DNA from 2 places in the Streptosporangium sp. NPDC002544 genome. Region 2 is predicted to be linked to the other one. Evidence: riboswitches for the same ligand, from Rfam matches in the RefSeq annotation. Region 2 holds a riboswitch; the other holds the start of a gene.
What was found. A riboswitch is a leader RNA that binds a small molecule or an ion and turns the genes downstream of it on or off. The one in region 2 is predicted to bind cobalamin.

Region 1 (4,472 bases), on a different contig from region 2:
GCTTCGCACGATGACACCGGTGGCGGATCCGGCGGACGGCCGGCACACGCGCTGGGCGAGGTCATCGGGGTCTTCCTGAAACTCGGCGTGATCGGATTCGGCGGCCCGGCCGCGCACACCGCGATGATGCGTGACGAGCTGGTGCGCCGGCGCGGCTGGGTCTCCGATGAGCGCTTCGTCGACCTGATAGGCGCCGTCAACCTCATCCCCGGCCCCAACTCCACCGAGCTGGCCATCCACCTGGGCTATGACCGGGCTCGCTGGAAGGGGCTGATCGCCGCCGGGGTGTGCTTCATCCTGCCCGCCTTCGCCATCGTCCTCGCCCTGGCCTGGTCCTATGTCCGCTACGGCCGGACCCCTGCCGTCGAGGGGTTGCTGTACGGGATCAAACCGGTGGTGGTGGCCATCGTGGTGTGGGCCCTGGCCGGACTGCTCAGGACCGCGATCAAGGGCCGGCTGACCGCGCTCGTCGCCACGGTGGCACTGGCGCTGTACCTGCTCGGCGTCAACGAGCTGCTCGTACTGGCCGTCGGCGGGCTGGTGGTGATGGCGGCCGGCACCAGGCACCTCTGGCTGCCGAGTCGCGGTTCTCCAGGTCTGGTGCTGGTGCCGCTGCTGGCCGGGCCGCGCTTTCCCGACCCCACCGGCGGCCGGCTCACCGAGCTGTTCCTGACGTTCCTGAAGATCGGCTCGGTGCTGTACGGCAGCGGCTACGTCCTGCTGGCCTTCCTGGAGGGCGACTTCGTACGGCGGCTCGGCTGGATCACCCGCGACCAGTTGCTGGACGCGATCTCCATCGGCCAGCTCACCCCCGGGCCGGTGTTCACCACCGCCACCTTCATCGGTTACGTCATCGCCGCCCTGCCGGGGGCGGTGCTGGCCACCGTCGCCATCTTCACCCCGTCGTTCGTGCTGGTCGGCCTGCTGACCCGGCTCGTCGACCGGATCCGCGGCCGGGCCTGGTCGTCGGCGTTCCTGGACGGGGTCAACGCCACCGCGCTGGCCCTGATGGCCGGTGTCACCCTGCAACTGGCCGGTGACGCGTTCGTCGACCCGCTCACCGTGGCACTGGCCATGCTCGCGCTGCTGCTGCAGTGGCGCACCAGGCTCAACACCGCCTGGTTCATCGCCGTGGCCGCCGCCATCGGCCTGGCCCGCACGCTGCTCGTCGGTTGACCGGCAGGCGTCGCCGGGGCGGCCCCCCGTGCCGAATCTCGAAACGGTACGGGCAGACTCTGTCGAGTGAAGCGAATCCTCATCATCGGCATCGGTGCCGGTGATCCCGACCATCTCACCCTCCAGGCGGTCAAGGCCATCGCCCGTACCGACGTGTTCTTCGTCCTGGACAAGGGCGAGGTCAAACACGACCTTGTCCAGCTGCGGCACGACCTCGTCGACGCGCACGCCCGCCCGCCGTACCGGATCGTCGAGGCCGGCGATCCCGAACGTGACCGGACCACTCCCGACTACGCGCCCGCGGTCGAGGACTGGCGCTCGCGCCGCGCCGACATCTGCGAGCGGTTCATCCGTGACGAGCTCGCCGAGGGGCAGACGGGTGCCTTCCTGGTGTGGGGCGATCCGGGCCTGTACGACAGCACCCTGGCCATCGTCGAGGAGATTCACCAGCGGGGCTCGGTCCGGTTCGAGCACGAGGTGATTCCCGGTGTCAGCAGCGTGTCCGCACTCACCGCCCGGCATCGGGTCAGCCTGACCCGGGTCGCCCGGCCGGTGCACATCACCACCGGCCGGCGTCTCGCCGAGGAGGGGCCCTCGGCCGACGACGTCGTCGTCATGCTGGACGCCCACTGCGCCTTCGCCGATCTGGGCGCCGATCTGGGCGCCGACTTCGACATCTACTGGGGTGCCTACCTCGGCACTCCCGACGAGATCCTGGTCGCCGGACCGGTGCCCGAGGTCGCCGACCGCATCCGCGAGCTGCGTGCCGAGGCACGGGCACGCAAGGGCTGGATCATGGACACCTACCTGCTCCGCAGGGTGTCTCGCTGAGCACCTGTCGCGGCGGCCTGCGGAGGCCGCCGCGCGTCCGGCCGGTATCCCCGCGCCGGGTGCACACCGGCTTCCTCGTTCCGCTGTCGCCGTCCCGGTCGGACGGCTCGCGAAGAAGCAGGCCCCATTCATCCAGGGCCGGGGAGCGGGGCGTGGCGGCCGGATCGATGGGCGGCCACGCCGCGACGAATCACCTTGTGTTGACGGCCCGCCACGAAAAGAGTTACATTGCGGACGATTTCGCGGTGGTCCGAGGGAAGTCCGGTGAGAAGCCGGTGCGGTCGCGCCACTGTATCCGGAACGTGAGTTCCGGGAGCCAGGTTACTTGGCCGCCGCGTCCTCATCTGTCGGGACGCGTCATCCCCAAGGAGGCTACTCATGCGTGAGCTGTCCGTTTCTCAGCCCGTTCCCCTCTCCCACCTGGCCCGCTGGCTCGTGGCGGTTCCGCTGCTCCTGCTGGTGGCCTACCTGGTCACCTTCGACCAGGGGGTGGTGTCGCAGGCGGGCGACTATCTGCACGAACTCATGCACGACGGGCGCCACCTGCTCGGCGTTCCCTGCCACTAGACCGCGCGCCGTGATCCGTACCCTGTTGCTCCGCGGCCTGCTCGTCGGGCTGGTCGCCGGGCTGATCGCCGCCGTGTTCGCCTACCTGCTGGGCGAGCCGAACATCGACCAGGCCATCGCGCTCGAAGAGGCCGCCGCCCACGCCCAGACCGAGGTCGGGCACTCCCACGGGGAGGAGGCACTGGTCAGCCGGTCCGGCCAGCAGGCCGGGCTCTTCCTCGCCCTGGCCCTGTACGGCATGTCCGTGGGGGGTATCTTCTCCCTCGTCTTCGCCGGGCTGCGCGGCCGGATCGGTCCCCGCTCCGACGTGGTGCTGGCCGCGACGATGGCCGCCACGGCGTTCGTCGCGATCGTGCTGGTGCCGTTCGTCAAGTACCCGGCCAACCCGCCCGCCGTCGGTGACCCGGACACCATCGGCAGCCGGACCACGCTGTACCTGGTCCTGGTCGCCATCGGCCTGCTGTCCGTGGCGGTGGGAGTGGCCTGCGCCCGTAAGGTGCCGGCCAGGCCCTGGCTCGCCGGCGCGGCCGGCTTCCTGGTCCCCGTCATCGTCACCCTGTTCGTGCTGCCGGCGGTCAACGAGGTGCCCGACGGCTTCCCCGCCCAGCTGCTGTGGGACTTCCGGCTGTCCTCCCTCGGCACGCAACTCGTGCTCTGGTCGGCCATCGGTGTCCTGTACGGCATCGCCGTCCAGCGCGCGGTCCGCCGCGACGCGCTCACGGCGGCCCCGAACTGAACGTTCGGCGGGTCGGACACGTCAGCAGGATCTCGCAGAAAGAAACCTCGTGATCGGTGCCTATCCGTTCAGTGCCGTCGTCGGTCTCGACGACCTCAAGCTCGCGCTGATACTCAACGCGGTCTCCCCACGGGTGGGCGGTGTGCTGGTCCGGGGGGAGAAGGGGACCGCCAAGTCCACGATCGTCCGCGCGCTCGCCGCACAACTCCCCGCGGTCAAGGTGATCGCCGCCTGCCGCTTCTCCTGCGACCCGGCCGAGCCGGATCCGGGCTGCCCCGACGGCCCGCACGACGCGGGCGAGAGCGGGCAGGAACGTCCGGCCGCGCTGGTGGAGCTGCCCGTCGGCGCGTCGGAGGACCGGCTGGTCGGCGCGCTCGACATCGAGCGCGCGCTCACCGAGGGGGTCAGGGCGTTCGAGCCGGGCCTGCTCGCCGCCGCGCATCGAGGTGTCCTCTACGTCGACGAGGTCAACCTGCTCCACGACCATCTCGTGGACCTGCTGCTCGACGCCGCCGCGCTCGGCACCTGCTTCGTCGAGCGAGAGTCGGTCTCGGTACGGCACGCGGCGCGGTTCCTGCTGGTCGGCACGATGAACCCGGAGGAGGGCGAGCTACGGCCACAGCTCCTGGACCGTTTCGGGCTGACCGTCGAGGTGCGGGCGTCCAGGAATCCGGACGAGCGGGCCGAGGTGGTACGGCGCCGGCTGGCCTTCGACGCCGATCCCGCCTCCTTCGCCGCCGGGTGGGCGGGACAGGAGGCGGCCCTGGCGCGGCGGATCGCCGAGGCCAGGGAGCGGGTCAGGCAGGTCGTGCTGCCGGACGCCCGGCTGCGCCAGATCGCGGGGGTGTGCGCCGCCTTCGAGGTGGACGGGCTCCGGGCCGATCTGGTCACGGCCAACGCGGCCATCGCGCACGCGGCCTGGCGCGGCGGCGCCGAGGTCACGGCCGAGGACGTGCGCGAGGCGGCCCGTCTCTCGCTGCCGCACCGCCGCCGCCGAGACCCGTTCGACGCGCCGGGTCTTGACGAGTCACGCCTCGACGACCTCCTGGCGGAGCACGGCGGCGACGAGCCGGACGACCCGGATGGAGGGCCGAGCACCTCCGGCGGTCCGGGCGATTCGGGTGGTTCGGACGGCCCCGTGAACTCCGGGGACGGTCCCGAG
Region 2 (4,472 bases):
GAGGTGAACCGTGGAGAAGAGCAGGTGCAGCGCCACCTGCGTGCCTGCCAGCAACGGCCAGATCACGCCCAGGCCGCGCTCGCCGCCGGTCGCGGGCAGCGCCGCCAGGAACGCCAGCGCCAAGGCGCACGCCGCCGCCGGTGCGGAGACGACGCCCCCGCCGGACACGTGTGCGAGCACGCCGAGCCCCAGGCACACCACGGCGAAGGCCGCGGCGCGGGCGAGACGTAACGTCAGGTGCGCGGGCATGGCCGGCGGATCACTCCGCGCCGCCGGGACGGCCTCGGCGAGAGGCCTGCAACCAGATGCCCGCGCCGATGGCCACGATCGCGGCGAGTGCGACCCAGATCCAGCCCGGCAGGCTCCCGGCGTTCTCCTGCTCGCCGGTGGCGGAAACGGGGCCAGGCGAAACGGGCTGCGCGACCACCGGTGCGGACGCTGAAGCCGTCGGCTCCGGCACCGGTGTGGTCGCGACGGTCGATGCGGCCTTCGCGGGCGGTGTCGCCGGGGCGGTCACGGTGAAGGGAGTCTCCCCCTCGATCGGGTGGCCGTCGGAGGAGACCACCCGCCAGGCGATCACATAGTCACCCGGGGCCAGGGGCGCCGGAACATCGGAGGTGACCGTGTCACCTGCGACCTTCGCTTTGCCGATGTCGATGATCGTGTCGCTCGCCGTGCGCAGCGCGACCGCCGGGAAGCGGACCTGAGAGCTGAACTCCAGCTTGATCCGTTCGACGGCGGAGACCTTGGCATCCTTGGCGGGAGAGCTGCTCTTGAGGCGGTCGTGGGCGAGCGCGGCGGGTGCGCCGAGCAGGACGAATATGGCGCAACACAGGGCGGTGACAACGGTCGTGCGGACAGATCGTGGCAGGGACGCCATCGTGGACTCCAGAAGGAACCTCCGGCCGTGCCCTCGGCACGGACCGGCGAAACGGAAGGAACGCCTCCAGTGAAAAAAGGAGGGCGTCTGGTCACGGGGGCACGCCGCCCTCCGGACCCTTCCTTCAGGTCCTTCAGCCGGCGTGTCGCGGTATGGGCGGGCCGCGCCGCCGCAGCACCGGCAGGATTTCCCAGCCGCCGTACGGCCGGACATCGGCGGCCGGAACGGCCCGCCACACCGGCGGCGTCACCTCGGCGGGGACGGCGAACAACAGCCGGATCAGCGGCCTCGGCCCGCCGTACAGGCGGATCATCAGCCACAGGGCGCTCTCGCCGCGGTGCAGCCACCATCCGGTGCCCAGCGCCACTGCGAGATGGATCACCGTCATGCCCAGGCCGGAATGGCCGTGCTCAGCGGAGAACATCGCCTGCGGTGCGGGCGCGGCGCGATTGAACAGCTCATGCAGCAGGATCTGCGCGCCGGTGGTCGCGCCGAGCACGACCTCCACACCGCGCTCGCGCCCGTTGAGCGCGTACGCCACGCAAAAGGCGATCAGTGCGCCCAGAACGGCCAGGTGCGGCGGGATCAGGCCGCCCCCGGCCAGCGCGTGGCCGCCCGCGGAGACCACGAGGCACATCGTCGCGAAGACGATGGCTCGTGGCACGCGCAGCGCCGACGCCGTAGGGGTCACAAAGGACATCCTGTCAGCCGGGTGGCTCGCCGAGAAGACCGGGACAGCGGATCATGCCTCAGGCCGTCGCGGCCGGGTGCGTGAATCTCATACCCGGGCACACGTGGGAACGGCTCCCGCCGTTCACCCGAAACGCGGGACGGTCATGCGAAGAGCGCCTCGTGTTCCACGGCGGCCGTGCGTGTGGAGCCGGATCGCGTGCCGCCCGGGACCGCACGCACGGTACGCGCGGCGGTCCCGGACGCCGTTGCAACGATCATTGAACGAGCCGGTCGAGGTCTTGTCGTTAATGGTGGTTGTGCGAACATGGTCGGCGTAGGCGACGGCGGAACGAGGAAACCGGTGTGAATCCGGTGCGGTCCCGCCACTGTGATCGGCGAGTGAATCCCGAACAGGCCACTGCCCGCGTGCGGGTGGGAAGGCCGGGAGGAGCATCGACCCGAGAGCCAGGAGACTCACGCTGTCGCCTCCTCACGAAATGGGGCGGATCTCCCCAAGAGTGGTGCTGGGCGTACGGGTGCCCGCAGGGGTGGAGTCACTGGCCCGTCAGCTGTACCCGGACCGTTTCGCGTGACCCGGATCGCTCCATCTCTGAGCGGCGATGAGCCGCGCCGGGTGGCGCCGTTGGGGGAGCGACAGCCGGCGGCCGAGTCGTTAAGATCTCAGACGTGGATGGTTCGCCCGCCTCCTCCGGGAGGCAGGCGTCGTAAGAGGGAACCCGGTGGGAATCCGGGACTGCCCCGCAGCGGTAAGCAGGAACGACCGCCGTCATGAGCACTGGGCCTATGCCTGGGAAGCGACGGCCAGTAGGTCATGCCTCAGGCATGGTGCCCGCGAGTCCGAAGACCTGCCTCCACCCGCGCGCCACTCGGCGCGTGGTGGTCCGCGGCCTCGTGGGAGGGCCTGGGACGCGCTCGCCGGGGGCTCGCTCCGCGTGCGCTTCTTTCTCCTGCCTGGCCGCATGCTGGCGAGACGAGGGAAGTTGCCATGAGGACGACCATTTTGGGCTATCCGCGCATCGGCGCGCATCGGGAGCTCAAATTCGCCACCGAGGATTTCTGGGCCGGCAAGATCGGTGCCGACGAGCTGGAGGCGACCGCCGCATCGCTGCGCGGCTCGGTCTGGACCGAACTGCGTGACGCGGGCCTCGACACGATCCCGTCGAACACGTTCTCGTTCTACGACCAGGTGCTCGACACCACGGTCATGGTCGACGCCGTGCCCGGGCGTTATCGGAGCCTCGCCGGGCTCGACCGGTATTTCGCCATGGCGCGAGGCACCGCCGAGCTTCCGCCGCTGGAGATGACCAAGTGGTTTGACACCAACTACCACTACATCGTCCCCGAGTTGGCGCTGGACACCCGGTTCCAGCTGGCCGGCGGCTCGGCCGCCAAACCCATGGCCGAGTATCTGGAGGCCAGGAAGCTGGGAATCGAGACGCGGCCCGTGCTCGTCGGTCCGCTCACGTATCTCCTGCTGGCCAAGCCCACGCCGAACTCGCCTGAGGAATTCACCCCGCTCGACCTGCTGGACTCCCTGGTGGAAACCTATGCCGAGCTGCTGGAACGGCTGGCGGGCGCGGGCGCGCAGTGGGTGCAGTTCGACGAGCCGGTCCTGGCCCGAGACCTCGGAGCCCGGGAGATCGACGCGCTCGGGCGGGCATACCGGCGGCTTGGCAGCCTGCCCAGCCGTCCGAAGATCCTGCTCGCCACGTACTTCGGCGCCGTCACCGCGGAGTCGCTGCGGGTGATCGCCTCCACCGAGGTCGAGGCGATCGGGCTCGACTTCGTCGCCGGGCCCGGCAACCTGGACGCGGTGGCCTCGGCCAGCGGGCTGGCCCGCAAGACCGTGGTCGCCGGCGTGGTCGACGGCAGGAACGTGTGGCGCGCCGACCTGGCACGGGTGAAGTCGACCTACGCGGTCCTGCTCGGGTTCGCCGACAAGGTGGAGCTGAGCAGTTCCTGTTCGCTGCTGCACGTCCCGGTCGACCTCGACAGCGAGACGGCGCTGGACCCGGCGGTCCGGGCGCGGCTGGCGTTCGCCCGGCAGAAGGTCGCCGAGCTGGTCGGTCTCGCCGCCGACCTGCGGTCGGAGGATCCGTCGGCCGCGCCGCTCCCCGTCGTACCGGCCGACCCCGACGTCCGGGCCCGGCTGGAGGCTCTCGGTGACGCGCAGCGGGCCGATCGGGCGGTCCGGTTCGCGGCACAGCGGGCCAAGCTGGGGCTGCCCGAGCTGGCCACGACGACGATCGGCTCGTTCCCGCAGACCGCGCAGATCCGCAAAGCCCGCGCCGACCACAAGGCGGGACGGACCGACGAGAACGCCTACGTCGAGGCGATGCGCGCCGAGATCGCCCGCGTGATCAAGCTTCAGGAAGAGCTCGGACTGGACGTGCTCGTCCACGGCGAGCCCGAGCGCAACGACATGGTCCAGTACTTCGCCGAGCAGCTCGATGGCTACGCCGCCACCGACTACGGCTGGGTTCAGTCCTACGGCTCCCGCTGCGTGCGCCCGCCGATCCTGCATGGCGACCTCTCCCGCCCCAAGCCGATGACGGTGGAGTGGACCGCCTATGCCCAGTCCCTCACACCCAAGCCGGTCAAGGGCATGCTCACCGGGCCGGTGACGATGCTGGCCTGGTCATTCGTCCGCGACGACCAGCCCTTGGCGCAGACCGCTCGCCAGGTCGCCCTCGCGCTCCGTGACGAGATCACAGATTTGGAGGCCGCCGGGATCGGGATCATCCAGGTGGACGAGCCGGCACTGCGCGAGCTCCTGCCGCTCCGCAAGGCCGACCAGGAGGTCTATCTGGCCTGGGCGGTCCGGGCGTTCCGGCTGGCCACCTCCGGCGCCGCCGACTCCACCCAGATCCACACCCACATGTGCTATTCGGAGTTCGGC

Region 1: linked by a shared signal. The riboswitch ahead of ABT061_RS26170 (CbtB domain-containing protein) and the one ahead of metE (5-methyltetrahydropteroyltriglutamate--homocysteine S-methyltransferase) in region 2 are both predicted to bind cobalamin.

The regions. Positions count from the first base shown of each region.
Region 1 covers NZ_JBEOWJ010000018.1:52,261-56,732, reverse strand. The annotation lists gene chrA (chromate efflux transporter) at 1-1,176, shown strand, start outside; gene cobF (precorrin-6A synthase (deacetylating)) at 1,243-2,007, shown strand; adenosylcobalamin (AdoCbl) riboswitch at 2,236-2,382, shown strand; gene ABT061_RS26170 (CbtB domain-containing protein) at 2,386-2,574, shown strand; gene ABT061_RS26165 (CbtA family protein) at 2,585-3,310, shown strand; gene ABT061_RS26160 (magnesium chelatase subunit D family protein) at 3,360-4,472, shown strand, end outside.
Region 2 covers NZ_JBEOWJ010000017.1:97,041-101,512, reverse strand. The annotation lists gene ABT061_RS25395 (MFS transporter) at 1-249, opposite strand, end outside; gene ABT061_RS25390 (copper resistance CopC family protein) at 260-880, opposite strand; gene ABT061_RS25385 (hypothetical protein) at 1,014-1,571, opposite strand; cobalamin riboswitch at 1,862-2,048, shown strand; cobalamin riboswitch at 2,227-2,440, shown strand; gene metE (5-methyltetrahydropteroyltriglutamate--homocysteine S-methyltransferase) at 2,559-4,472, shown strand, end outside.